4 regions of the Bacillus sp. 05T21 genome follow, and region 4 is predicted to be linked to each of the others. Evidence: predicted binding sites of a transcription regulator. Region 4 holds the regulator's gene; each other region holds the start of a gene.

Region 1 (7,575 bases), on a different contig from region 4:
AAACAAACGGGGAAAAGTATGTGAGAACTAGTTTATGTTTCGAATTTGATAATGTGTGGATTCTTTTTTTATACATGAAGACTAAATAATAAAATGTATTTTCTTAGGAGGAAATAATTATGACAGTTACAGGACAAGTAAAATGGTTTAACAACGAAAAAGGCTTCGGTTTCATCGAAGTTCCAGGCGAAAACGATGTATTCGTACATTTCTCTGCAATCGAAACTGATGGTTTCAAATCTTTAGAAGAAGGCCAAAAAGTTAGCTTCGAAATCGAAGATGGCAACCGTGGACCTCAAGCTAAAAACGTAATCAAACTATAATTTTATAGTTTATTATAGAAAAAAGGATGGCTTATGCCATCCTTTTTTTGTTGTTGAGATATACGATATTTATATTAGTAATAAAGACAGCCTAAAAAGTACGATTGAAGAAATAAAGGCGTACTCGAAAACTTATGAAAATGATAAAGTGACGGTAATTGATTTGAGGAAGTCTCATTCTCGTTATTTAGATCAAGAACCATATATAATCATAGTACAGGTTGAAAGAGATACAGAGAATCTTGGAAGAAAAAATAGTAGGTTTTTTTGAGGATGAAGAAGAATGAAGGAAATGGTAATCAGTATGTAAAAAGGCTTTCCCGTAAAGGAAGGCCTTTTAGTGTTCTTTCACAGCTTTTTTCTTTTCACGTTTCTTGCATTCTGGACATTTAGATTTACGAAAAGGCTTCGCGAAGAACAGTAAAATAAAAAATAAACCGAATATAATACTCGCTGAATTTTTTACGATAACAATGCTACTATTTTTCATTTGAATTGTTGGATGATCTTGATTTTCTTCCATGAGAGACCTCCGTATATTTGATTTATATTTTAATTATAGCAAAATTAATTGCTGTAATTATATGAAAAGGGGAATGTGTTAAACATATTACAAATGATATAAATTCTTTTTTCGTATATAGAATCCTTTTTTTTATACAGATTATTCCTTTAATATTCACATATCATTATTAACAGATTTGTATTATATTTGATTTATTATAAGTATTTGTAAAGAATCGTGGAATGTAAACCATTTCCTTTTCGTAGGTGCTACTATAAAAGGGAAATGAAGAAGGGAAATTAAATAGCAATCGAAAATTAAAAAAAGAGAGGTGAAAAATCTGTTACTAACAAAAGAGCGAGTATAGATAAAAGTATTCTTAGCGTGCAAAAACTACATACTTTAAGGATATACATTTGCCTATATTTGTAGTAGCAGACAGTAGACTATGGAAAGTAAAGTAGAACGTTATGTCGAAAACTATGTTGTAAGCAAAAATACAATGGCCTTACTTCCTGTTGTTCTAGGAGAAAAGAAAGTTGTTACGCGAATTGTTGAAATGGAAGATTCTTTTTTCGTATTTCAAAAGCCTCTTGATATTATAGAGAGAAGCTGCCGGAAGCATGGTTCTAGTTTCTTTGGAAGAAAAGAAGGAACGAAGGAGTTAACTCGTATTACACATAAAGCTCCTATCGCAATTAGCCCGACAGATCAACTTTATTTTTTCCCTACGTATTCTTATTCTCGAAAAGAGTGTGCGTGGTTGTCTCATTTTCATATTGAAGATAATAAAGAATTAAAAGATGGAAATCTTATTATTAGATTTATAAATGGTTTCGCTGTGAAACTAGAAATGTCAAAAAGTAGCTTTGAAAATCAGCAAAATCGTACAGCGAAATTACGGACAGAGTATGAAGATCGTAAGAAAAAACAAGGAAATCCTTGCTTTAAAGAGATTGATAAAAATGAAGAATCTAAATTAACACCAGCATATGAGAAAGTGTATTTTGTGAAGGAAGGCGAAGTGTGAGAGGGAAAGGATGGGGAGACTCATCCTTTTTATTTGTCTGTTTTTGTCGGAAAGTCGATAAAAATCAAATTGTAGTCGATGTATTCAGAAGATTACCGAAAAAATTATCAAAAAATATTGTTCCTCAAACAACCAAACGTACAACAAACCTTGTCGAATATTGAAAGATTATTATAGCATAATAATGAAGGAATTCTAGCGAATGATATGGAAACTTTAATAAATACATCTCCATATGTCGTATCTACCATTTCCTCTTTCATTTAAGCGATGATACAGTAGAGGTAGTAATTAGAGTAAAGGGGTAAAGTGTAGAATGGATTTTCAAACAATCAAAGAGTATTTTTCACCAGAAAATATGGATCATATTGTTGAAAGTTATCGTGCGTTCGGACCGCTTCTCGGTATTGGCTTACCGATGATAGAGGCGCTTATTCCGGCATTGCCACTCATTGTGTTTGTGTTGGCGAATGCTGTTGCATTTGGTTTTTGGTTCGGTTTTCTTTATTCATGGATTGGGTCAGTAATTGGTGCAATGCTTGTATTTTTCATTATTCGTAGCTTTGGAAGAAGTCGTTTCTTTTCTTTTGTAAATAAGCATGAGAGAGTGCGAAAAGCGATGGGATGGATTGAAAGAAAAGGGTTCGCGCCAATCTTTGTTATATTTTGTTTTCCGTTCACACCATCTGCGCTTATAAACGTTGTAGCTGGTTTATCTCGCATTAGCGTAAAACAGTTTGGACTAGCATTAGCATTTGGAAAGCTTGTTATGATCTTTATTTTAACGTATATCGGTCATGATTTAGTGTCATTTATTCATAAGCCGGTGAAATCGGTTATTGTGGGCGTTGTTATTTTTATTTTATGGTATGTCGGTAAAAAAATTGAAGTAAAGTTAGAACTACAGTAGGAAAAGTCTTCTTTGTCCCGCTATTTGAGGGCAATAAAACTCCCACCAAAAAATTCGACTGAAGCAAAGAAGTTAGGTGGGAGATCAAACTGCCCGTAAATGCCCGATTGGTGCGGGCTAATAATCGGTGGGGGATGAACAAAACCCCCACCGATTAAGTTTCACTTTATAAATGCAAGCTTCATTATTAAAGGGCGAGGGGAGAAGCGAATGAAGAAAACTTTGAAAAAAGAAGGGCTAGAGTGGATAAGAACAATTTTAATTGGTGTACTATTAGCTGTATTTTTTCGAACGTTTTTCTTTTCAACGTACGTTGTAGAGGGGAAGTCAATGATGCCGACATTGCAAGATGGAAATATGCTCGTTGTGAATAAGGTGAGTTATCAAGTAGGGGACTTGAATCGATTTGATGTCGTCGTTTTTCATGCGAATAAAAAAGAGGACTATGTAAAGCGAATTATCGGTTTACCTGGGGATCATATCGAATATAAGCATGATAAATTATATATAAACGGACAATTCGTGGAGGAACCTTATTTAGAGACGTATAAGAAAGAGACGAATGGACGGCAATTAACAGGTGATTTTAAATTAGAAGAATTAACGAAAGAAAAGTTTGTACCACCCGGTTCTATTTTTGTAGTTGGTGACAACCGCCTTGGTAGTTGGGATAGTAGGCACTTCGGCTTTGTGAAAGCTGATACAGTTGTCGGTAAAGTTGATTTACGATATTGGCCGATTCAAGAGGTACAAACGAATTTTTCAAAAGGCTGATATAATAAAATGAAGTATAAGGAAAAGACAAACGAGTATGTTTGTCTTTTTTATCGTCCTATAATACAATTGTGATAGCAAACTAACGTTCGTTATGTAAGTGAAAGGTGGGGTTACATGTCACTTCGATTTGTGATTGGTAGAGCTGGAAGTGGAAAAAGTACACTTTGTTTACACGAAGTGCAAGAAGAGTTAAAACAGCGCCCAAGAGGGAAAACAATATTATATCTTGTGCCAGAACAGATGACATTCCAAACGCAGCAGGCGTTAATTGGGAGCGAAGATGTAAGAGGTTCTATTCGGGCACAAGTTTTTAGTTTTTCGCGATTAGCGTGGAAGGTGCTGCAAGAAGTTGGCGGAGCGAGTCGTCTTCATATTGATGAAGCTGGTGTACATATGTTGCTTCGTAAAATTGTAGAATCTCGTAAAGATGGACTATCTGTGTTTCAAAAAGCAGCGGAGCAAAACGGTTTCTTTGAACATCTTGGTAGTATGATTGCTGAGTTTAAACGTTACAATGTGACGCCGTCTAACGTATATGAAATGTGGCAACAATTAGACACACATAGCAGTAGTGCAGAGCAAAAGCTACTAGCGAATAAAGTGTATGATTTACAGTTACTATATGATGATTTTGAACGTGCTTTAATCGGAAAGTATTTAGATTCAGAAGACTACTTACAATTATTAATTGAGAAGCTTTCAGACTCTGAGTATGTAAAAGACGCGGAAATTTATATAGATGGATTCCATTCATTTTCTCCTCAAGAGCTAGAAATCGTTAGAGGGCTAATGAGATTAGGAACAAGAGTAACAATAACATTAACGATAGATGAAAAAACGTTAGCGCAGCCAGTGAATGAACTAGATTTATTTTATGAAACGACGTTAACGTATGAAAAAATAAAACAAGTAGCGCGTGAAGAGAAAATAGAAATTGAAAAAACAATTCCACTTATGGAACAACCGCGTTTTCATTCTCCAGCATTAGCTCATTTAGAAACACATTATGAAGCGCATCCGAATGAAAAGTATCATGGTGAAGCGAGTGTGACAATTAGTACAGCAGCTAATTTACGAGCTGAAGTAGAAGGTGTAGCTCGTGAAATTAGAAGACTTGTGGCGGATGAAGACTATCGTTACCGAGATATCGCAGTCCTTCTTCGTAACGGAGAAAGTTATTACGACGTAATGCGAACGTTATTTACGGATTATAATATCCCACATTTCATCGATGAAAAACGCCCAATGTCACATCATCCGCTAGTAGAATGTATTCGTTCTGCACTCGAGATTATTAGCGGGAATTGGCGTTATGATGCAGTATTTCGCTGCGTGAAAACAGAGCTTTTATATCCATTAGATGTAAGAAAAGAAGCGATGCGCGAAGAGATGGATGAGTTTGAAAACTACTGTTTAGCGTACGGTGTACAAGGGAAGAGATGGACTTCTGAAGATCCGTGGATGTATCGTCGTTATCGTTCTCTTGATGATGCGAGCGAAATGATAACAGACAGTGAGCGTGAAATGGAAGAGAAAATAAATCGACTTCGCGACGTTGTAAGAACGCCAGTTATTCGTATGCAAAAAAGACTGAAGCGTGCTGGAACAGTTATGCAAATGTGCGAAGCGGTATATTTATTTTTAGAGGAGCTTGACGTTCCGAAAAAACTAGAAGAATTACGTGCTCGTGCAGAAGAAAATGGAGATTTCTTATTTGCGACAGACCATGAGCAAGTATGGGAAGAAGTGATGAATCTTCTTGATACGTTCGTTGAGATGCTTGGCGAAGAGAAGATGTCCCTTTCAATGTTTACGGAGGTTATGTCGACAGGTCTTGAGGCACTTCAATTTGCGAACATTCCGCCGTCACTAGATCAAGTGTTAGTTGCTAATATTGATCATTCTAGATTATCAGATATTAAAGCGACGTTCATTATTGGAGTAAATGAAGGAGTGATTCCAGCAGCGCCTATGGATGAAGGTATGCTTTCTGATGAGGAAAGAAATGTTCTCACCGCTGCAGGTATCGAATTAGCACCAACGACGAGACAAACTTTATTAGAAGAACAGTTCGTTATGTATCAAATGGTGACGAGAGCATCTGAGAAGTTATACATTTCCTGTCCGCTTGCGGATGAAGAAGGAAAGACGTTACTTGCTTCTAGTTTTATTAAAAAAATAAAAAGAATGTTCCCTGATGTGAAAGAATCGTTTATTACGAATGATGTAAATGACTTATCGCGTTCGGAACAAATCTCATATGTAGCAACGCCAGAAGTAACATTGTCTTATGTCATGCAGCAATTGCAAACGTGGAAGCGTTACGGATTTGAAGGCAATTTAGACTTTTGGTGGGACGTATATAACTTCTACGTTACTTCAGATGAATGGAAGCAAAAAAGTAGCCGTGTGTTATCAAGTTTATTCTACCGAAATCGTGCACAGAAACTAAGTACAGATGTAAGTAGGGATTTATATGGAGATACAATTAAGGGAAGCGTTTCTCGTATGGAGCTATTTAATCGCTGTGCGTACGCTCATTTTGCTCAGCACGGTTTATCGCTAAGAGAGCGTGATATTTTCAAACTTGATGCGCCAGATATCGGTGAGTTATTCCATGCAGCGCTGAAGAGAATTGCAGACAAGTTATTACGTGAAAATCGGACTTGGGCGGATTTATCAATAAAAGAGTGTGAACACCTTTCTGCTTTAGTAATAGAAGAAATTGCACCGTTATTACAAAGACAAATTTTATTAAGTTCGAACCGTCATTTCTATTTAAAGCAAAAACTACAACAAATCATTTTCCGTACGTCACTTATTCTTCGTGAACATGCGAAGTCGAGTGGATTTGTACCAGTTGATTTAGAAGTACCGTTCGGTATGGGCGGGACTGGATCTCTTCCACCAATGGAATTTGCGTTGCCAAATGGTGTGAAGATGGAAGTAGTTGGCCGTATTGACCGTGTTGATAAGGCGGAAGATGAGTGTGGTACGTTCCTTCGTATTATTGATTATAAATCAAGTTCGAAAGCGTTAGATTTAACAGAAGTGTATTACGGACTCGCACTTCAAATGTTAACGTATTTAGATGTTGTTACTTCAAATGCACATACGTGGATGAAAAAGGGCAGTACTGCATCACCGGCGGGTGTATTGTATTTCCATATTCATAACCCGATTGTTGAGATGAAAGGCGATGCATCTGAAGAAGAAATTGAGAAAGAAATTTTAAAGAAATTTAAAATGAAAGGTCTCGTACTAGGAGATGCTGACGTTGTGCGTTTAATGGATAATAAACTTTCAACAGGAAGCTCTGATATTATTTCTGCTGGTCTGAAAAAAGATGGTAGTTTTAGTGCGCGTTCTAGCATTGCAAGTGAACAAGAGTTTAACGTACTTCAAAAATATGTACACCACTCGTTTGAAAACATCGGAAAAGACATTACAGAAGGTGTTATCGATATTGCTCCTTACAAAAAGGGGAATAAAGCGGCATGTACGTTCTGTAACTTCAAATCTGTTTGTCAGTTTGATGAATCACTTGAAGATAACCAATTCCGTACGTTAAAAGATATGAAAGATAGCGAAGCGATGGAGAAAATTAGAGAGGAGGTTGGCGGAGAATGATAGAAAATTGGCCTCAGAAACCAGAAGGTAGTCAATGGACAGATGACCAGTGGAAAGCGGTTGTAGCGAACGGACGTGATATTTTAGTTGCAGCGGCAGCTGGATCAGGGAAAACAGCGGTATTAGTTGAACGTATTATTAAAAAGATTATAAGTGAGGAAAATCCAGTCGATGTCGACCGCCTGCTCGTTGTAACATTTACGAATGCAGCAGCGCAAGAAATGAAAAATCGAATTGGGGAAGCGTTAGAAAAAGTATTAATTGATGGGCCAGGTTCACAGCATATAAGAAAGCAGCTTAGCTTATTAAATAAAGCTTCCATTTCTACAATTCATTCATTTTGTTTACAAGTTATTAGAGGATATTATTACATGCTTGATGTCGATCCTCGTTTTCGTAT
Region 2 (7,575 bases), on a different contig from region 4:
TGAGGTATTAAGCCCGCTTAAAGTAATGATGAGAGGGTATGGGCTTGTATACGATGAAGAGAAACAAGTATTAAAAAGCGTGAAAGATGTTAGCCTTGGAGATGCTGTTTCGGTTCAATTACAAGATGGAATACTAGATTGTAGCGTATCAAGCATAGAGGAGCGTGAATTGAATAATGGAAAATAAATTAAGCTTTGAAGAAGCAATTTCGCAGCTTGAGCATCTCGTTTCTAAGCTTGAACAAGGTGATGTACCTTTAGAGGAAGCAATTTCTTATTTTAAGGAAGGCATGGAATTATCTAAGCTTTGTGATGAGAAATTGAAAGATGTACAAGAACAAATGGCAGTTATCCTTGGGGAAGATGGAGAGCTTAAACCGTTTACTGCTTTAGGAGATGAAGCGTAGTGACACATATAGCTTTTGATGCTTTTTTGAAAGAGAGTAAAACTTTCGTAGAAGAAAAGCTTGTAAGCTATGCAAATGAATTACAATGTCCAAATGTGCTTCGTGAAGCGATGGCATATTCTTTGGAAGCGGGTGGGAAACGTCTCCGCCCGTTACTTTTATTTGCAACGTTACAAGCGTTTGGGAAAGAAAGAAATCTTGGAGTGGGTGCAGCTTGTGCCCTTGAAATGATTCATACATATTCGTTAATTCATGATGATTTACCTTGTATGGATGATGATGATCTAAGACGAGGAAAGCCTACAAATCATAAAGTATTTGGTGAAGCAATGGCAGTTTTAGCGGGAGATGGTTTGTTGACATATGCTTTTCAAGTTATTATGGCATATGAGCAAAAAGAAATCTCTGCTGAAAAAAAAGTAAGACTTGTACTTGAGCTTGCGAAAGCAGCAGGACCTGAAGGAATGGTTGCTGGACAAGTGGCAGATATGGAAGCTGAAGGAAAACGACTTACAATTAATGAATTAGAGTACATTCATAATCATAAGACAGGTAAACTGCTTGAGTTTGCTGTACTTGCAGGCGCGATACTTTCTGATGCTACAGAAGAGCAAGAAGAGAAGTTACTTGCATTTGCGAAATATATCGGTCTAGCTTTCCAAATTAGAGATGATATTTTGGATGTAGAAGGAACAGAAGAAGAGATTGGAAAACCGATTGGTAGTGATGCTTCCAACGAGAAGAGCACATATACGACGTTATTTACTGTAGATAGAGCAAAATCTATTTTAGAGGAGAAAATTGCAAAAGCAAAAGATTCTATTAGCTCCTTACAATTACAAGATGAATATTTACTATCTATTTGTGATTTAATCGCAAAACGTAATAACTAATATAACAGCGTTTCCATTTGTTGAGTCATTCATCATTTTATGATATAAATGTAGGAAAAGGTTTTTCTTTTCTTGTTATTGGCAAAAATATATGTAGATTACATTGCCGTTATCACTTCGTGTTAGCGGCTATTTTTTTCATCACGTAAAGAAATATGATGTATAATATGATAAGTGAAAAAATGGAAGTGTTTTCTGAAAGCAGGACAAGATAAAAAGAATAGAAAAGATAATTTCTTGTGTTGTGTAAATGTTTCTTATAATATTTGACATGTTGACAGATTATGAAATGAAAGTGAGTGATCCATGTGGATCTAACGCAAATTCAAAACCCTAGTTTTTTGAAAGATATGTCTATCAGTGAACTAGAGGGGTTGAGTGAGGATATTCGTAAGTTTTTAATTGAAGAGCTCTCTCAAACAGGTGGACATATTGCACCTAATTTAGGTGTAGTAGAACTCACAATTGCTCTGCATAAATTATTTGATAGTCCGAAAGATAAGTTTTTATGGGACGTAGGACATCAATCCTATGTACATAAAATTTTAACAGGGCGTGCGAAAGAATTCGGCACATTAAGGCAATACCAAGGTCTATGTGGTTTTCCAAAACGCTGTGAGAGTGAGCATGATGTTTGGGAAACTGGTCATAGTTCAACGTCGTTATCTGCTGCAATGGGAATGGCTCTAGCACGTGATTTAAAGAAAACGGAAGAATACGTTATACCAATCATTGGCGATGGTGCATTAACAGGCGGAATGGCTTTAGAGGCATTGAACCACATTGGGCATGAAAAAACGGACATGATTGTTATTTTGAATGACAATGAAATGTCAATTGCACCAAACGTCGGTGCACTTCATAATGTACTTGGTCGTTTACGTACCGCAGGGAAGTACCATTGGGTAAAAGATGAACTAGAGTATATATTGAAGAAAATCCCAGCAGTCGGCGGGAAAGTTGCTGCGACAGCAGAGAAAATAAAAGATAGTCTAAAATATTTACTAGTATCAGGCGTCTTTTTTGAAGAATTAGGCTTTACATATTTAGGTCCGGTCGATGGGCATGATTATGAAAAGTTATTCGAAACGTTGCAATATGCAAAGAAAACAAAAGGCCCAGTACTTGTTCATGTTATTACGAAAAAAGGAAAAGGTTATAAACCAGCTGAAAGTGACGTTATTGGAACTTGGCACGGAACAGGACCGTATAAAATTGAGTCAGGTGACTTCGTTAAACCGAAAGAAGTTGCACCAGCATGGAGTGCTGTTGTTAGTGAAACAGTGCTTAAGCTAGCGAGAACGGATGAACGTATCGTTGCAATTACGCCTGCAATGCCTGTTGGATCGAAACTTGAGAAATTCCAAAAAGAATTTCCGGATCGCATGATTGATGTAGGTATTGCAGAGCAGCATGCTACAACAATGGCAGCTGGTATGGCAACACAAGGGATGAAGCCGTTCTTAGCAATTTATTCAACATTTTTACAAAGAGCATATGACCAAGTTGTTCATGATATTTGTCGCCAGAATTTAAATGTTTTCATTGGAATAGATCGCTCTGGATTAGTAGGAGCAGACGGTGAAACGCATCAAGGTGTATTTGACATCGCGTTTTTACGTCACTTGCCGAATATGGTGCTTATGATGCCGAAAGATGAAAATGAAGGTCAACATTTAGTATATACAGCGATGCAATACGAAGATGGACCGATTGCTTTACGTTATGCACGCGGAAATGGACTTGGCGTTCAAATGGATGAAGAATTAAAGGCGATTCCAATCGGTACATGGGAAACGTTAAAAGAAGGCACACAAGCAGCAATTTTAACGTTTGGTACGACAATCCCGATGGCAATGGAAGCAGCTGAGCGTCTTGAACAAGCTGGAGTATCAGTGAAAGTAGTGAATGCTCGCTTTATTAAGCCGATGGACGAAGCATATTTACATGAGCTTTTAGGGAAAAATATACCGATTTTAACGATTGAAGAGGCTTGTTTAATCGGTGGCTTTGGAACGGGAGTAGTTGAATTTGCTTCTGAGAACGGATACCATAGTGCTTTAATTGAACGAATGGGTATTCCTGATCGCTTCATAGAGCATGGTAGTGTAACAAAACTGTTAGAAGAAATTGGTTTAACGACAGATGCTGTTGTAGACCGTATTCATACAATGATTCCATCAAAACAAAAAAGGGCGTAACAAATGAGCGTAAAAAAAGAAAGAGTAGATGTACTATTAGTAGAGCGAGGACTTATAGAAACGCGTGAGAAGGCTAAACGTGCTGTTATGGCAGGTCTTGTATATGCGAATGAAATGAGACTCGATAAGCCAGGGGAGAAAATCTCACAAGATACGGAGATTACGGTGAAAGGGCAAGTCATGCCGTATGTAAGCCGTGGTGGTTATAAGCTTGAAAAGGCATTAGAAACATTTCAACTTGATTTACAAGATAAGGTTATGATAGATATTGGTTCATCAACTGGTGGTTTTACAGACTGTGCGCTTCAAAATGGGGCGAAGTTATCCTACGCATTAGATGTAGGATATAATCAACTTGCGTGGAAATTGCGTCAAGATGAGCGTGTTGTTGTGATGGAACGAACGAACTTCCGTTACGTGACACCGGCAGATTTAGAGCGTGGTTTACCGCAGTTTGCAAGTATTGATGTTTCATTTATATCATTAAGGCTTATATTGCCGGTTTTAAAAACAATGCTTATGCCAAATGGTGATGTAGCTGCATTGATTAAACCTCAGTTTGAAGCTGGACGAGAACAAGTCGGGAAAAAAGGCATTGTTCGTGATAGAAAAGTACATGAAGCTGTCGTGGAAATGATTGTCGATTTTGCTCTTAAGGAAGGCTATAATATCGAAGGTTTAACATTCTCACCAATTACAGGCGGGGATGGAAATATTGAATTTTTAATTCATCTAAAGTGGCACGGTGAGCGTGAGAATGGCGAAAATCATTCTCCGGTTTCTATTGAGCAAGTTGTTACAGAAGCACATGATGTTCTAAAACAAAAAGGGAAAGGGGAATGACATATGTTGTTCCTCTTTTTGTTGTAATCGTATAATGATTGTAAAAACAATTGTGTACAAGTAATGGATTATACGGTAACATAAATAAATGAAGTATACCAATGTTTAAACTATGGTAAGAGATAGTGTGAGGTGCAAATGTATGAATAAAGGTCAGCGCCATATTAAAATCAGGGAAATTATTGCTAACAAAGAAATTGAAACACAAGATGAACTAGTTGATATTTTACGTAATGTGGGGTTTAATGTAACGCAAGCAACAGTATCGCGCGATATTAAAGAACTGCACTTAGTGAAGGTGCCATTACATGATGGCCGCTATAAATATAGCTTGCCAGCAGATCAACGATTTAATCCGTTGCAAAAATTAAAACGAAATCTAGTGGATTCATTTGTAAAATTAGACACGGCAGGACATATGCTTGTGCTAAAAACATTGCCTGGTAACGCTCATTCACTTGGGGCACTCATTGATCATTTAGAGTGGGATGAGATCGTCGGAACCATTTGTGGTGATGATACTTGCTTAATTATTTGCCGTACACCTGAAGATACAGGTGTTGTCTCTGATCGTTTCTTAAATATGCTTTAACAGAAAAATCTTGTTTACTTTCCTCTGTAAAGTGGAAAGTAAACAAGATATTTTTATTGGCGAAAAATACGGATTTTCAAATACAATACATTATTTTTTTGAATGAAGTTAGAAAATAGGTGGATTGACCCGTAAAACGAATGTTTGGTACAATGGAGCGGGTTAGAAGAGTAATTTATACATACAAACATATAGTATAACTATTTGAATGAAGAATACTGAGAAAAGCCCTTAATAGGGGATTAGTTTATAACGAGGTGAATGGGGCATTGTTATCGGAATTATCGATCAGAAACTTTGCTATTATTGAGGCATTAAATATTTCTTTTCAAAAAGGTTTAACCGTTTTAAGTGGTGAAACAGGAGCTGGAAAATCCATTATTATTGATGCAATTAGTTTGCTTGTTGGTGGCCGTGGTTCAGCAGAATTTGTTCGATATGGAACAGAAAAGGCTGAGATAGAAGGCTTATTCTATGTAGAAGATGACAAACATCCATGTATCGCAAAGGCAGAAGAGTTAGATATAGAAATAGAAGATGGCATGATTATTTTGAAGCGTGACATCGCTGCGAACGGAAAAAGTGTCTGTCGTGTAAATGGGAAACTTGTTACACTCAGCATATTAAAAGAGATTGGAAAAACGCTAGTTGATATTCATGGACAGCATGAAACACAAGATTTAATGAATGAAGAGCGTCATATGTTTATGCTTGATCATTTTGATGGAAATCGCATTGTTAAACAATTGGGCATATATCAAAATGTATATACAGACTATGAGAAGTTAAAAAAACAGCTGAAATCTTTAAGTGAAAATGAACAACAAATGGCCCATCGTCTAGATTTAATTCAATTCCAACATGAAGAAATTCGTAAGGCGGATTTAAAAATGGATGAAGAATATGAATTGACTGAGGAACGATTAAAAATCTCCAATTTTGAAAAGATTTATAAAGCATTAGGAGATGCGTATCGTTCGTTAAGTGGGGACGGACAGGGATTGGATCACGTAAGAAATGCAATGGGACAAATGGAGAGTATTACGCACTTAGATGAAGCGTATCAAGAAAATCATGATTCTATTGCAAATAGTTATTACTTATTAGAAGAAGTTGCATACCAGCTTAGAGAAAAATTAGATATGATGGAATATGATCCGAAACGTCTAGATGAAATTGAAACACGTTTGAATGAAATCCGTATGTTAAAGAGAAAGTATGGAAATACTGTAGAAGAGATTTTAGCGTATGCTGATAAAATTGAACAAGAAATTTTTACGATTGAAAATAAAGACGTACATATTGAAACGACGAGAAAGCAGTTAACGAAATTAGAAGGTGTTATTGTAAAAGAAGCAACGTTGTTAAGTACTATGCGTCATGAGCTTGCAGATCATCTTACAAGCGCTATTCATCAAGAATTAAAAGAACTATATATGGAAAAAACGAAATTTGAAGTGAGAATTATGAAGAGGGTAGGAAATGTAGAAGAACCTCTCGTGGAAGGAACACCGGTAAAACTTACGGCGGATGGCTACGATCATGTGGAATTTTATATTTCAACGAATCCGGGTGAACCGTTAAAGCCACTTTCAAAGGTCGCTTCTGGCGGAGAGTTATCTCGTATTATTTTAGCTTTAAAAAGCATTTTTTCTAAGCATCAAGGTGTTGCATCTGTTATTTTTGATGAAGTGGATACGGGTGTGAGTGGTCGGGTTGCACAGGCTATTGCGGAAAAAATTTATCGTGTATCAGTAAACTCGCAAGTACTTTGTATTACGCACTTACCTCAAGTAGCTTCAATGGCGGACTCTCATTTATTTATTAGAAAACAAGTGGCGAATGATCGTACGATTACATCGGTTACTGTGTTAAGTACGGATGAAAAAGTAACAGAAATTGCTCGAATGATTTCTGGTGTTGAAATTACAGATTTAACGACAGAGCATGCGAAAGAGTTACTTACGCAAGCGCATCATTTCAAACAGACAGCAGAGGCTATCCAGTAATGGATAGCTTTTTTTTCTCAAATGACGATTTCTTAATTCTTCCGGTTATAAATAAAGCGCTGCAAGGAGAGATTAAAAAGTGAAGCCAAGAGGCTGAATGTGGGGTAGGAGCGAGGAGAGTGAACAAATTGAAATTAGAAAGATTTCGAAAAATAATAGGTCTTTGTCTCCTTGTTTCTCTAGTTTTTATTGGATGTTTTAAACCGCTTCGAACGTTTATTTCATCGCCGAAGCAACTTGTTGTTTTTGAAGGACAACAATCAGAAATAGCATCATTACCAGTTTTTAAGGCTGCATCTACAAATCGTAATGTATTTACTGTAAGTTCAAATGAACAAGAACTTATGGTAAATTCTCACCAAAATGGTGAAGCTGATATGGTGTTTCAACTTGCTGGTTTTCCAGTGAAAAAAGTAAATGTGAAAGTATTAAAAGATTTTAAAGTTATTCCAGGTGGACAATCGATTGGTGTAAAATTGAACACAAAAGGTGTACTTGTTGTAGGCCATCATTTAATTCAAACTGAAAAGGGTAAAATATCTCCTGGTGAAACAGCTGGTGTACAGATTGGAGATATGATTACTGAAATCAATGGTAAAACAATTGAAAGAATGAGTGATGTAGCACCAT
Region 3 (7,575 bases), on a different contig from region 4:
TTAATTCTTCTGGTGACATTGTTTTAACTGTTGCAAGTGTACCAACTGGCATAAATGTCGGTGTATCAAATGAGCCGTGTGGCGTGTGCACTCGACCTAAACGCGCACCCGTTTGTTTACAAGTTTTAATAAATTCATAACGAATTGCTGTCATAATTTACTCCTTTTATTTGTTTCTCATTTTAGCGTGAGATGCAACGAACATCGCATCACCGAAACTAAAGAAACGATATTTTTCTTTTACTGCTTCATTATAAGCATGAAGTACATTATCTCTATTTGAAAATGCACTTACAAGCATAATTAATGTTGATTTCGGCAAATGGAAGTTTGTAATTAAACCATCAATTGCTTTAAATTCATATCCTGGGTACATAAAAATATCTGTCCAGCCAGAAGCTGCGCAAAGCTTACCACTATGATCTGTCGCAATCGTTTCTAACGTACGTGTTGATGTCGTACCTACAGTAATAATACGGCCGCCATCCTCTTTCACGCGGTTTAATAAAGCCGCAGTCTCTTCAGACATATGGTAATACTCTGCGTGCATATGATGCTCTTCAATAGTATCTGCAGAAACTGGTCTAAATGTTCCAAGTCCTACATGGAGTGTAATGAATGCTAACCCGACGCCTTTTTGCTTCAATTTCTCAAGTAACTCTTCTGTAAAGTGAAGGCCAGCCGTCGGTGCTGCTGCTGAACCGATTTCCTTCGCATATACCGTTTGATAACGATCGCGATCTTCTAGCGTCTCTTTAATATATGGAGGAAGTGGCATTTCTCCAAGCTCGTCTAAAATTTCATAAAAGATGCCGTCATATGAAAACTCAAGTTGACGCCCACCTTGATCTGCTGTTCCAATGCAAGTTGCTTTTAACTTTCCTTCACCAAAAGAGATGACAGTTCCTTCTTTTACACGCTTCGCTGGCTTTATAAGCGTTTCCCACTTATCGCCTTCCTCTTGTTTCAAAAGAAGCACTTCAATGTGTGCACCTGTATCTTCTTTCACACCGTGCAAGCGAGCTGGCATCACTTTCGTTTCATTTAAAACTAAGCAATCCCCCTCTTGTAAGTAAGAAAGAATGTCCGTAAAATGTTTATGCTCAATATCTCCTGTTTCACGGTCTAACACCATCAATCTTGATGTTTCACGCTCTTCAAGCGGAATTTGTGCAATGAGTTCTTCTGGTAAATGAAAATCAAACAGATTAATATCCATAACTGTATCCACCTATTTCTTATTTGAATCGATTTATTATATACATAATGAAAGATAATGCAATACTTAACACAATACATGTAATGATAGGAAAATAAAAGGTAACGTTACCTTTTTTCACAAAAATATCGCCTGGAAGCCTTCCTATGAACTTCCAAGCTAATCCAACAACAATGAGCAAAATACCAGCTGTAATAAGCAGCTTTGGCATCTCCGTCATACTTTTGGCATCTCCATTCCGAAATGCTCATATGCAAGCGGTGTTACGATCCGACCTCTTGGCGTTCTTTGTAAAAAGCCAATTTGTAATAAATACGGTTCATACACATCTTCAATCGTATGCGATTCTTCTCCAATCGTTGCTGAAACAGTTTCTAATCCAACTGGACCACCGCGGAACTTTTCAATAATACCAAGCAGTAATTTATGGTCGATATGATCAAGTCCTAATTTATCTACTTGTAATAGTTCTAACGCCATTTGTGTAATTTCCATCGCAATCGTTCCGTCACTGCGAACTTGTGCGAAGTCACGTACACGTCGTAATAGACGATTCGCAATACGAGGTGTACCACGGGCACGTCTTGCAATTTCTAATGCTGCTAACGAATCTATTTCAACTTCAAACACTTCTGCTGTACGTTCTACAATCGCAGAAAGCTGATCTACTGTATAGTACTCTAATCGTGAAAGTACACCGAAACGGTCACGAAGTGGTGCTGATAATGCACCTGCACGCGTCGTTGCCCCAACTAGCGTAAATGGAGGTAAATCTAGACGTACAGAGCGAGCTGACGGTCCTTTCCCAATAACGATATCAAGGCAAAAGTCTTCCATCGCTGGGTATAGCACTTCTTCAATAGATCTATGCAAACGATGAATTTCATCAATAAATAATACATCTCCTGGCTGAAGTGCTGTTAATACAGCCGCTAAATCTCCTGGTCTTTCAATTGCGGGACCTGACGTCGTTCGAATGTTAACACCCATTTCATTGGCAATAATATTCGCAAGCGTCGTTTTACCAAGTCCAGGTGGGCCATATAAAAGTACGTGATCTAACGTTTCTTCACGCATTTTCGCCGCTTCAATAAACACTTCTAAATTATGTTTCGCTTTATCTTGGCCAATATACTGACGGAGCGTCTGTGGCCGTAATGAATACTCTAAATCCGCATCTTCGTATCCAGATTCCCCTGAAAGGAGACGTTCGTCCATTATACTCACCTCTTACCATTTAGTAAAAGACTAAGTGCCTTTTTAATATATTGATCCGTCGTTAGTGATTCTTTTAATAACTCTGGTACAACGCGAGAGACTTCTCGTTCTGCATAGCCAAGTGCACGCAGTGCCTCCAGTGCTTCATCAAGTTCAACTGATGAACCTTTCTTCGCATCAAAACTTTCAGTATCTGAGAACAAATCAACAAACGCATCTGGTACAACATCTGCTAGTTTTCCTTTTAAATCTAAAATCATTTGGCGCGCTGTTTTCTTTCCGACGCCTGGGAACTTCACTAAGAACTTCTCATCTTCATGTTCAATCGCTTGAACGACCTGTCCGGTTTGACCAGAAGCTAAAATTGCAAGAGCACCTTTTGGTCCAATCCCCGATACACCTAACAATTTTGTAAATAATAAACGCTCTTCACGTGTTTTAAACCCGTAAAGTGCCATAATATCTTCTCTCACATAATGATATGTATAGACACGGATTTCTTGCTTACTTCTTTGAAATACATACGGATTTGGTGTGAAAATTTGATAACCAATTCCATTATGGTCAATTACGACATATTCCGGTCCTACATACTCCACGTAACCTGTAACATATTCAAACAAAATACGATCTCTCCCTCTCAAATCATGTATTCCATTTTAACATATTTAACAATAGAAAAGCGAGACTGCCCCAACAAATGTTCCCCGTTTACAATTTCCGTTTTTTTCTATTGACATAAATACAAAAAGAACATTAATATACAGAAGTCGATAATGATTATCAATATTAATTAAAGGAGTTACATCAGGATGAAACAAAAGCTATTTATTTTATTTACTATTATGCTAGTTGTTCTTTCTATCGTTGGCTGTTCTTCTCAAAAAGAAGAAGCAAAAGCAAAAGAACAACCGAAAACAAAAGTTGTAAAACATGCTAAAGGGGAATCAACAATTCCAGCTAATCCAAAGAGAATTGTTGATTTATCTGGATCAACAGAGGAATTATTAATCCTTGGACATAAACCTGTTGGCACAGCAAACACATATAAAGATAAAATCCAAAATCACTTAACGGACAAGCTAGACGGGGTAAAGGCAGTCGGCTGGTACTGGGCACCTAAAGTTGACCTAGAGGCTGTTACAGCTTTAAAACCAGACTTAATTATTTTAAACAATCGTCAATTGAAAATTTATGATCAACTAGAAAAAGTGGCACCGACAGTTGTTCTAGAAACAAATCTAGAAGACTGGCGCGGTAAGTTTAAAGAAGTAGGTAAACTATTTGGCGAAGAAAAGAAAGCCGACAAATGGATTGCAGATTACGATAAAAAAGCAGACTCTTTATCTAAAAAAATTAAAGAGAAAACAAAAGATGAGAACTTTATGTTCGTTGCAGTAACACCACAAAACTTCCGTGTATACGGTAGCTTCGGATATGGTGACATCATCTTTAACGACTTAAAACTTCCAGCAACAAAAGGCACAGATTTAAAACAAACGATGGCACAAGTATCACTTGAAGGCCTTGTTGCATTCCAGCCTGATCAAATGTTTATTGTAAACTTCGGCGGAGAAGCTGATAAAGTGTACGAAGACTATAAAAACAGTGCGGTTTGGAAAGATAATAAAGCAGTAAAAAACAATCACGTATATGAAGTATCGAATGAAATCTTCAATACGAAAGCATTCAATCCAATCGGAAAAGATATGCTAATTGATGAAATCGCAAAAGAGATTTTAGCTAAGAATAAATAAGAAAAAAAGCAGCTCACCCTGAGCTGCTTTTTTTCTTATTTTGCACTGCGTACTGCTTCATTTTTTCGATTGTCTTTACAAAACCTTCTTTTGATTTTATGCGAATACCACGTTTCAATTCCGCACGCTCATAACTTTCAAGCTTTTTCATATCAATTTGAAAGAAGGAATGGATCGCGTTATCACTTTTCGGTACCCCTTTAAAAATTTGCAATATCCCTTCCTCTGAAACACCAAAATAACCGCTCGTTTTCAGTAAAGGAGAAATATCATCAACTTTCCTTTGTAATACGATTTGCACATCATCACGATCAACAAGTTGCCATTCTTTATATTGCTGCAAAAACTTTTCTAAATCCGCTACTTTTTCTGTCAGTATTTCCTCGCTTACTTCTCCATCAACATACATACGCTCTAATAAAATTGTAACTTCAGGTACTTTTTCTGTTATTTCTGCCCTCACATCGGATCCATAAGCTAAGCAAAACATCACAACAAAAGCTTGCACTGCAATTAGCATCCATTTCATTTCCGTTCACCTCTTCTAGGCAAAATCATACTTTCATTTGTAGCTTTTCCGGAAATGGGGGTTTTATCCATATAAACAATAGCATTAAATTTCTAAGGAAAATAAAAAATGCAGATAAGGGTTAATCCTCATCTGCATGTATCATTTACTTTTATATAAAATGAAAGACGCCTGCAAAGCAGGCGTCTGATGCGTTTACGGCGAAAGACCAGGCGACCACATTCGCGTGTTTAGCACTTAAGCATATCTCTCGACTTACGTAAATTAGCTCATCGCTTTGCTAATATAACATTAACAAGGTAGAAGCGCAATATATTTCTAAATATATTTTTCTTCCTCTTTCAACCAATTGAAATTTATGTAAACTATAAATTGATTAATGTAATATATATATTACAATTAATACTATAAATATAAACAGGGGATGAATGCCTTGAAAAAAATTAAAGATGAACGCCTCATACTTCAAACGTTAAAAAACATACGTATTGCCTTTCTTTTTCAATCAATTGGTATAATCGGAATTTTAGGCTATATCGGATTCACAGAAGGAATGGATCAAATTACGAAATCTCCATTGTGGTTATTATTTATTCTTACAAGTATTGTACTTAGTTATTTACAGTTAAGCGTTTCTATCGATGTAGAAGAAAGCGAAAAGGAAATAAAGTTAACTCCTTATTACAAAATTATTTTACGCTCTCTTATTGTAGGAATTATCATGGCTATTATTTATATCATTTTCAGTCCAGAAAGACCTCTATTTGAAGCTATTTTAACAGGTGGTATTCTCTTCATATGCTTTTTAGCGTCTTACTCCATTAGTTATTTTATAAAAAAACGACGTTTACAAGACAACGATGAATAAAGAGGAAGGGCTAGCCCTTCCTCTTTAATTTGTTATCGCATAGTACCAGTCAGACCGTAACGAATGTCTCGGAACATATTTGTTATGTCACGATTAAAATCGTTTGTAGCTGTGCCGTTACGTAAACGCGTACTCATTGCATCGACACGAGTAAACATGTCATTTCTTACAGAAACATATACGTTTCTATTTCCAACTTCATTCACAACAGCTTGACGAATTTCGTTCGCCATTGCTGTTTCATTCGTCGCTGTATTACGCGGTTTTACCGCAATCGCTACATCGTTTCCATATACAACTGTAGAAACTCGGTCTACGTTATTCATACGTTTCACACGATTCGTAATTTTCTCCGCAGTTTTACCATCATTGTTAATGTATGAATTGTTCATTGTAATATTACGAGTTGGGTGTGGATTAGCAATTTGCCCGTTGTAATTTACATCACGATAATAGTTGGATCCTGCGTCATTACGACCGTTTCTATATGTTACATAATCTGTATAACGATCGTTACGCGTTACATTATCATTATATCGGTGTGTATCATTATAAGATGTACGCTCGTAATTATAGTTACGTCCATCCATCGCATTATTATCTTTTGGTGTACCACATGCAGCTAATGCACTGGTAACTAACAAAGAAGCAGCAATAACTTTTACTTTCGTATTCAATACAAAAACCCCCTCTGTTAGAATGAACTTCTCTTTCGAAAAGCTCCCCCTTATGATGAGTAACCGAGAGAGTTTTTACACTGTTAATATTTCACTAGGAATTTTCTAACACTTAATGTAAATTCATCATATTCCTGACTATCACGAATACAAAAAAGGCGGGAATAACCCCACCTTTTTTTAAACTTCCTCTTCTTCTGAAACTGGTTCTCCAAATACGTTTGGTGGGTCCGGCTGATAATACATCGTTCCTGGCTGTGGTGCATATGCTGGCTGAGTTGGTTGATAATATAAAGGATTAGCATATTGTGGTCCACCCGGTTGTGGACTATATAACCTACTTTCTCCTCCGCATCCACAATCTTCTTCACCTTGCACGAGTGGTGGCATATTATTATCCATTGGCATCATATTTGGATTTGGCATAGAAGTATATTGCGGCGCCATTTGTTGATACGGCATTTGATTGTATGGATTTTGTTGCTGATACTGCGGATATGGTGGCATCATTGGCTGTTGATATGGCATCATGTTTGGCATTTGATTGTTATCCATTATCGGCATCATGTTCGGCATTTGATTGTTATCCATTATCGGCATCATGTTCGGCATTTGATTGTTATCCATTACTGGCATCATGTTTGGCATTTGATTGTTATCCATTATCGGCATCATGTTTGGCATTTGGTTGTTATCCATTGTCGGCATCATGTTTGGCATTTGGTTGTTATCCATTGTCGGCATCATGTTTGGCATTTGGTTGTTATCCATTATCGGCATCATATTTGGCATTTGGTTGTTATCCATTATTGGCATCATATTTGGCATTTGATTGTTATCCATTATCGGCATCATGTTCGGCATTTGATTGTTATCCATTACTGGCATCATGTTTGGCATTTGATTGTTATCCATTATCGGCATCATGTTTGGCATTTGGTTGTTATCCATTATCGGCATCATGTTTGGCATTTGATTGTTATCCATTATCGGCATCATGTTTGGCATTTGATTGTTATCCATTATCGGCATCATGTTTGGCATTTGATTGTTATCCATTATTGGCATTATATTTGGCATTTGATTGTTATCCATTATTGGCATTATATTTGGCATTTGATTGTTATCCATTATTGGCATTATATTCGGCACTTGAATATTAGGCGGTATTACTTGCGGGATAATAACACTTTCTTTTGATACGTTTGGTGAGACTATGCTTCCTATATTTTCTTTCTTCACTTGTGGCGAGACTATGCTTCCTACATTCTCTTTCTTCACTTGCGGCGACACTATATTCCCTACAT
Region 4 (7,575 bases):
CCTGGAAGTGGTCCTATTCCAAAAATCGCTACAAAAATAGCCGCTAATAATAAATCTGGTATTGTTCGTATAAAATTTAAAATCAATCGAGCTGGACTGTACAAAAATACACTAGTAAATACGTTACTTGCCGCAAATAGTGCAAGTGGAATGGCTAAAATCGCCCCTAAAGTCGTTCCAATAATCGCCATACGTATTGTATCTAACATTGCTGTTGTAATAATTTGAAAATAACTCCAATCTGGTGGCACCATTTCCTTCAATAAATCCATCATATTCGGAAAACCAACTACTAGTTTTGAAAATGATGCGTCGACCTGTACACTACTACCCCACAACAGTAAAATAACTAAAATAACCGTTAACATATGTTTCAATTTACTCGGCGGCTTCGGTATCGATTTCGAATATATCGTCACTTCATTCATTTAGCTGCCACCTCTAATAATGCGCTTTTCTGAGCTACGTCCCCATAAATTTCAGCGAATTTTTCATCCGTTGCCTCTTCTACTAATCCATCAAAAACAATTTCACCAGCATGTAATCCAATAATACGAGTAGCATATTGCCTCGCTAAATCAATAGAATGTAAGTTTACAATTGTCGTAATTCCAAAATCTTCATTAATTTTCTTCAAATCATCCATTACTTGCTTTGTTGTCAGAGGATCTAACGAAGCAACAGGCTCATCTGCCAATATGATTTTCGCTTCTTGTGCCAATGCTCTAGCAATTGATACACGTTGCTGTTGTCCCCCTGATAATTCATCAGCTCGTGCATATGCTTTTTCTGAGATATTCACTCTATTCAGCGCCTGGAATGCAAGCTCCACATCCTCTTTCGGAAACAGACCTAACGTTGTACGCAATGTAGAATGATATCCAACCCGCCCAGCTAATACATTCTTCAGTACCGTTGATCGCTTCACAAGGTTAAAGCTTTGAAAAATCATACCAATATCTCGGCGCATGCGTCGTAATCCTTTTCCTTTTGCAGCAGTAATAGACTCCCCTTCAATAATGATTTCTCCTTCTGTGATTTCATGAAGGCGATTTACCGATCTAAGAAGTGTTGATTTTCCAGCACCGGATAGCCCGACCATTACAACAAACTCACCTTTTTGAATTTTCAAGTTTATATTATTCAATCCTTTTGTACCATTCGGATACACTTTGGAAACATTTCGAAACTCTATCACACATCTTACCTACCTTCTATGTATTATCAATAACTGAAAAACGGCAAACTAACTGAAATCACACACTTTCCAGTTAGTCGCCATTTCCATATGTATTATTGCGTTTTCACTTTCTTTCCATATTCACGAACGATATCAAATTTACTATCATCAGATTTAACGTATCCTTCATGTGAGTATACTTCTTTAATGATTTTGTGCCCTTCCTCATTCTTTCCTATTTCAATGAAAGCATCCTGTAATTTCTTGCTCCACTCTGCATCTAAATCAGAACGTACAGAAATCGTATCGTTTGGAATTTTCTCCGTAAATTTTACTATTTTCGTTTGATCGAATATATTCGGATAATCTTTTTTTACAATATTACGAGCATCTTGGAATACAACAGCTGCATCTACATCACCATTTAAAAGAGCAATAAGTGACTGATCATGACCTTTTAATGTAACAGGTTTCACATCCTTTAGCGGATCGATTCCCTCTTTTAACAATACAGCCGCAGGCCATACATAACCCGCTGATGATGTTACATCTTGATAGCCAATTTTTTTACCTTTTAAATCTTTTACACTATTAATATTAGAATCTTTCTTAACAACAAACTCTGATTTATAAACATCTACTAAATCCTTTGTGGGAGCTCCAGTTTCATCATCTACCCCAAAACGTTGCGCCTGTAAAATTACGTTTGCAGCCTTTTTCTCATGCGCTAACACATACGCTGTTGGAGGTAAAAAGCCTACATCTACTTGCTTAGATGCCATCGCTTCTACAATTGTATTGTAATTCGTTGAAATACTAACTTTTACCGGAATGTTTAATTTATCACTTAATAGCTTTTCCAATGGTTTTGCCTTCGCCTCTAACGTATCTGCATTTTGAGAAGGAACAAATTGAACATTTAGCGTCTTCGGTACATAACCTTTTTTCGTATCTTCATTTTTACTTGCACTTGATTCCTTCGTTCCACATCCACTTAATAATCCCGCTGCTAGTACAACTGTTGTGCTCATTGCAAAAACTTTTTTCAACATGTTAATGCCTCCATTTTTCGTTGTTATAAAATAACCTTCCATAAACATGAAGAAATATATCACATATTTTTACAAATAATTGCTTATTTACAGAATCTTTACACATTCTATACATTCACATTAAAATTCTTTTCATATATTTGATATGATTAATTGAAAGATAACTATAGAAAAGGTGAATGGTGTTGAATCAAAATCAAATTGTAACTTTAAATATTTTATTAACAAGCGATGTACATGGTACTGTGTATCCAATTCACTACCAAGATAACTCCAAAGCAGAAATTGGTTTAGCTAAAATTTCTACTCTCATAAAAAAAGAACGTTCTCAAAATGCAAACGTTCTTCTGATTGATAACGGGGACTTCATTCAAGGAACACCATTTACTTATCATTACGCTACATACGAAAAAGATATGGAAAACCCAATGTCCTTATTAGCCAACTACTTAGAGTATGACATTGCAATTATCGGAAATCATGAATTTAATTATGGAATGGATATATTAAATAATGCTGTGGCTACTGCAAATTCCCCTTATCTATCAGCAAACATTTTAGATAAAAACAGAAAAGAACCTTATTTCGGGAAACCATATATAATAAAACATATTGAATCAAATATAAAAATTGCTATTTTAGGGGTGACAACGCATTACATCCCCCATTGGGAACAAGCACATCATATTAAAGATTTACAATTTGAAGATGCATTTGAAACAACAAAAAAATGGGTTTCTTACATCCGTAAACATGAAAAACCAGATTTACTAGTCGTAGCCTATCACGGGGGATTTGAACGTGATTTACAAACCGGAGTACCGACTGAAGTTTTAACAGGTGAAAACCAAGGATATGCAATGTGCCATGAAATTGAAGGCATAGATATTTTACTAACAGGCCACCAACACCGAGAAATCGCTCACACCGTGATTAATGGTGTAACAATTTTACAGACCGGATGCAATGGACACTCAGTTGGAAAAGTAACAGTAACATTCGAAAAAGCAGAACAAAAATGGGTGAAAAAAGAGAGTTATTCAGAGTTATTGCCCGTACAAGGAATTGCGGCAGACCAAGATGTTCTTTCCTTGGTTGCCAATTATGAAGAGAAAACACAAAATTGGCTTGATAAACCTATTGGAATAATTTATGGGGATATGCAAATTTCCGATGCTATGCAAACACGTTTGCAAGACCATCCTTTTATTGAATTCATAAATAAAATACAGATGGATATAGCTAATGTTTCAATTTCTTGTACAAGTTTGTTTCATAATACATCTCCTGGTTTCCCGAAACATGTAACAATGCGTGACATCGTTTCTAATTATATTTATCCAAATACATTAAAAGTAATTAGAATAACCGGAGCGGATATAAAAGATGCTCTCGAACTCTCTGCTTCTTATTTCACATTAAAAGCAGATGGAACCATCATCGTAAACCCTGCCTATATAGAGCCAAAACCACAACACTTTAATTACGATATGTGGGAAGGGATTTCGTATGTATTAAACATTTCAAAACCAATTGGAGAGAGAGTAGAGTCTTTGCAGTATAAAGGCGCTCCTCTTAATATGAATGAAGAATATGACGTTGTTATGAATAATTATCGTGCAAGCGGTGGCGGGAACTTCTTTATGTTTCAAAATAAACCAGTAGTAAAAGACATACCAACAGATATGTCTGAACTTATCGCTAACTATATATTGAAGCATAAAAGGATAGAAGCAACGAAAAATGAAAACTGGAAAGTTATTAAATAACAATTTTAACAAATAAAAAAAAGATGGGCTATGCCCATCTTTTAATTTAATTTTGCATTATCCTGCTTTTTTAAAGCTTTTAATTCCGCCGGTGTAACGTCCGTTCCTTCTTCGTTAACGACTTTAATTCCTTTTAATTCGTTTAACATATTTTGACGAAATCCTTTTAAATATTGTTCACGAAGCGATTGGCGCTCACGTTGTTCTTCTTCAGTTAAGCCTTCAGCTTTTGCTTTTTTCGCTAAGAAGTTAATGCGTTCAATGAGTTCTTGACTTGGCATCTCGAATCCCCCTTCTACTCAAAACTGATTATTATCATACAATAGTTATTCCTCTTTATCAAGCAATTGCTTTGTATATTCTACATACCTTCGATGTACAGTTGCTTTTGAAACATCATGACCAAAACCACGAAGTGTTGCTGCAATTTCTTCAAAAGTTAATTCATTCCGGCGCAAACGTACAATTTCCTCAATTGGCACTTCTTTTTTCTCACGTCCTACGCTTAAATGACGATTTTTCAAATTATTTTCTGGACGAAATCCTTTCTCCACTGCTCTTTGCATGCCACGTTTAATTTTTAAATTGTGGATCTTTCTTTGATACTCTTCAACGATCCCAATTATATTTAGCACCATCGAATCAGAATCTGAAAGCTGTAATTCACCACTATGCGTGTGCGTATAAACTTTTATCCCCTCTTTATGTAAACAATGCATTAATGCAATCTTTGCATTTCCTCTACCAAGACGCGTTTCATCTTGTATAAGTAGTACATCAACTTGTTCATCTCGAATTGTATCTAGCACTTCTAATATGCCATCACGTTCAATTGTATAACCGCTAGCCTGCTCCTCAATTACCTTTGTAACATCCATTTGATAGCGCTCAGCTAAATGCAATAATTCATCTTTTTGACGCAATAATGATGTTTCCTGTTCTTCTTTTGTTGTGCTCACACGTGCATAAATAATTGCATTCATTTTGAACCCTTCTTTCTCACTATATTTTCCTTATAGTGTATCATAAATTTGCCTTTCGTTCGAACTTATGTTTGTAGAATGTTTTTTCGCATGTTATACTTAATAATAAGAAAAATGAAAGAAAACGAGGTGTTAGAAAACATGGAAAAGTTAACGAAACGCCAGCAAGACATTCTCGACTTTATTAAGCTAAAAGTACAAGAAAAAGGATATCCGCCTTCCGTACGTGAAATCGGTCAAGCAGTCGGCCTTGCTTCTAGTTCTACAGTGCACGGACATTTATCACGACTAGAGGAAAAGGGATATATTCGACGCGATCCAACAAAACCACGCGCAATTGAAATTTTAGGTGACAACCGAACGGAAACACAATCTGTTATTCAAGTTCCAATCATCGGAAAAGTTACTGCCGGTTTACCGATTACAGCAGTCGAAAGTGTAGAAGATCACTTCCCACTTCCAGCTAGTATCGTTGCTGGAGCAGATCAAGTGTTTATGTTACGCATTTCTGGAGATAGCATGATTGAAGCCGGTATCTTTGATGGTGATTTAGTTGTTGTTCGCCAACAACAGTCTGCATACAACGGTGAAATTGTAGTTGCTTTAACAGAAGATAACGAAGCAACTGTTAAACGTTTCTATAAAGAAAAAGATCATTTCCGTCTACAACCGGAAAACTCTTCACTAGAACCTATTATTTTAAAACAAGTGTCAGTTATTGGAAAAGTAATTGGCGTATATCGTGATTTACATTAAAAATAATAAAAAGAAGATAATTCCCTTATTTATATAGGTAATTATCTTCTTTTTATATTTTGATAGATTTCCGTTCATTCAAAAGAATGCGTTTCATTAATTATTAACGCGTTTCAATAGTAACATCTCCAGCAGCGGTTTTACCGCTAATCTTTTTACTACCATTACCAATCGTTATATTTTTATTGTCTTCATTAAAAATTGTCACGTCTCCAGCAGCAGTTTGCCCAGTTATAACTGCATCTTGTGGTTTTTCCAATAAAGTAATATCTACATCTCCAGCAGTTGAACTTACCTCTAAATCATATTTAGAATCATGATCAATAATATCTATATCCCCACTAGCCGTTTTTGCTGTTACTTTCCCTGTTACTTTTTTAAAATTCACCTCACCAGCTTTTGTAGACCCCTCCACACTCTTTGCTGTTACATATTTCAAATCCACTTCTCCGGCGAGTGTTTCAACACTTACGCGGTCACTTTTCACATTACTTATTTCTATTTGTCCAGCGGATGAATTTACTTTTATCTCTTGATAAGAACGTTCAGGTACTAATATAGTCAATGTAGGCGTTTGAAATCCGAAATTGTAAAATGAAAAATCAAATGAAACACCTTTTTCTATTTCCCCTATGATTTTTAATGTATCACCATCTTCAGCAATACGAATCTCCTGTTTACTTACGTCTCCTTTTTGCTTTACATAAAAAGAGGAATCAGGAGATTTTTGGACAACAATATCTCCCGCATCTAACTTAACTTCTACATTTTTTAGCGTTTCGTTTTTAATTACGTCCTCTTTATCTCCTTTTTCTGCAGTTTGTACTGCTTTTTCATATGTTTGTGAAATCCCTATTACTCCAATAATGATACAAGCGATAGCTACTAATAATATCTTTTTCATCATCTACTCCCCTTTTATCATTTTGAAGTTCCAGACTACATAGCGTACACATAATCTTTTAAACCACTTCGTACTATAATAAGCTACAATACATAACAACAAACCTACTCCGACAAACGTTATACTAACGAAAAGATCCAACCATATAAAAGTGCCCATAAATACTTTTACAATAACGAAAAATAGTGTCACTACACTAGCAATCCCACCGACCCAAAAGGAAAATATAAAAGCTATAATTGCAACTAACGGGCCTAACACAATAATAAAATTAAACAAACTAAGTCCAACCGCTGCCATGACAGCTCTTGTTATATTCGAAGTCGATGGATCCTTTTTCATCTCATCAAAGCGATACAAAGCAAGCAAGTCTTTCGCAATTACTTTCGGAAAGCCAAGTCCCTTTATTATTTCTGATTCAGTTTTCCCCTCTTCCATCCCAAACTGAAAGTGCTCTTCATAATCAAATAAAATATCTTGTCGCTCTTCTTCTGGTAACTTTCTAAGATGACTTGATAATTCTTTAAGAAACCGTTCTTTACTCATCCCATTCCACCCCTTCAATAATTTCTTGAACACCTTTAGCAAAATCACGCCACTCTGTTACTAATAAAGTAAGTTGCATCTCTCCTTGCTCTGTTAGTTGATAATATTTACGGGGCGGTCCTTCCGTGGATTCTTTTAAATACGTTTGAAAATATCCCTCTTTCGTTAAACGACGTAATAACGGATATACAGAACCTTCCGATATTAAAAATTTATTAGAAATTTGCTGAACAAGTTCATATCCATAACAATCCTTACGTTTTACAAGTGCCAATACACACAGTTCTAACACACCTTTTTTAAACTGAACGTTCAAGGACAATCTCCCTTTCTCATTTTAGTACTATTCAATACACGGTACCTATTATATCCACAATATAACACT

What was found. Region 4 encodes LexA, which represses DNA repair genes until DNA is damaged. Its sites were predicted from a motif close to CGAACATATGTTCG; they were not measured.
Region 1: the regulator LexA is predicted to act here: its motif matches at 3,621-3,634, upstream of addB (helicase-exonuclease AddAB subunit AddB).
Region 2: the regulator LexA is predicted to act here: its motif matches at 5,070-5,083, upstream of recN (DNA repair protein RecN).
Region 3: the regulator LexA is predicted to act here: its motif matches at 3,131-3,144, upstream of ruvA (Holliday junction DNA helicase RuvA).

Annotation. Positions count from the first base shown of each region.
Region 1 is NZ_JBFTMD010000002.1:503,968-511,542, reverse strand. Features, by position in the region: gene cspA (RNA chaperone/antiterminator CspA) at 120-323, shown strand; partial or broken gene AC1DKZ_RS07595 (hypothetical protein) at 382-610, shown strand; gene AC1DKZ_RS07590 (hypothetical protein) at 661-846, opposite strand; partial or broken gene AC1DKZ_RS07585 (RNA-guided endonuclease TnpB family protein) at 1,150-1,227, shown strand; gene AC1DKZ_RS07580 (competence protein ComK) at 1,277-1,858, shown strand; gene AC1DKZ_RS07575 (TVP38/TMEM64 family protein) at 2,175-2,768, shown strand; gene lepB (signal peptidase I) at 2,979-3,542, shown strand; gene addB (helicase-exonuclease AddAB subunit AddB) at 3,660-7,175, shown strand; gene addA (helicase-exonuclease AddAB subunit AddA) at 7,172-7,575, shown strand, end outside.
Region 2 is NZ_JBFTMD010000001.1:517,996-525,570, reverse strand. Features, by position in the region: gene xseA (exodeoxyribonuclease VII large subunit) at 1-187, shown strand, start outside; gene xseB (exodeoxyribonuclease VII small subunit) at 177-407, shown strand; gene ispA ((2E,6E)-farnesyl diphosphate synthase) at 407-1,300, shown strand; gene dxs (1-deoxy-D-xylulose-5-phosphate synthase) at 1,609-3,501, shown strand; gene AC1DKZ_RS02720 (TlyA family RNA methyltransferase) at 3,505-4,344, shown strand; gene argR (arginine repressor ArgR) at 4,487-4,936, shown strand; gene recN (DNA repair protein RecN) at 5,206-6,945, shown strand; gene spoIVB (SpoIVB peptidase) at 7,065-7,575, shown strand, end outside.
Region 3 is NZ_JBFTMD010000001.1:730,883-738,457, forward strand. Features, by position in the region: gene tgt (tRNA guanosine(34) transglycosylase Tgt) at 1-154, opposite strand, end outside; gene queA (tRNA preQ1(34) S-adenosylmethionine ribosyltransferase-isomerase QueA) at 167-1,219, opposite strand; gene AC1DKZ_RS03895 (DUF2905 domain-containing protein) at 1,239-1,439, opposite strand; gene ruvB (Holliday junction branch migration DNA helicase RuvB) at 1,436-2,437, opposite strand; gene ruvA (Holliday junction DNA helicase RuvA) at 2,443-3,060, opposite strand; gene AC1DKZ_RS03910 (iron-hydroxamate ABC transporter substrate-binding protein) at 3,250-4,194, shown strand; gene AC1DKZ_RS03915 (BofC C-terminal domain-containing protein) at 4,208-4,723, opposite strand; gene AC1DKZ_RS03920 (branched-chain amino acid ABC transporter substrate-binding protein) at 5,157-5,591, shown strand; gene AC1DKZ_RS03925 (YhcN/YlaJ family sporulation lipoprotein) at 5,624-6,268, opposite strand.
Region 4 is NZ_JBFTMD010000006.1:237,351-244,925, forward strand. Features, by position in the region: gene phnE (phosphonate ABC transporter, permease protein PhnE) at 1-428, opposite strand, end outside; gene phnC (phosphonate ABC transporter ATP-binding protein) at 425-1,198, opposite strand; gene AC1DKZ_RS14880 (phosphate/phosphite/phosphonate ABC transporter substrate-binding protein) at 1,294-2,232, opposite strand; gene AC1DKZ_RS14885 (bifunctional metallophosphatase/5'-nucleotidase) at 2,418-4,001, shown strand; gene AC1DKZ_RS14890 (DUF896 domain-containing protein) at 4,043-4,282, opposite strand; gene AC1DKZ_RS14895 (YneB family resolvase-like protein) at 4,328-4,984, opposite strand; gene lexA (transcriptional repressor LexA) at 5,126-5,740, shown strand; gene AC1DKZ_RS14905 (DUF4097 family beta strand repeat-containing protein) at 5,844-6,647, opposite strand; gene AC1DKZ_RS14910 (DUF1700 domain-containing protein) at 6,648-7,190, opposite strand; gene AC1DKZ_RS14915 (PadR family transcriptional regulator) at 7,183-7,506, opposite strand.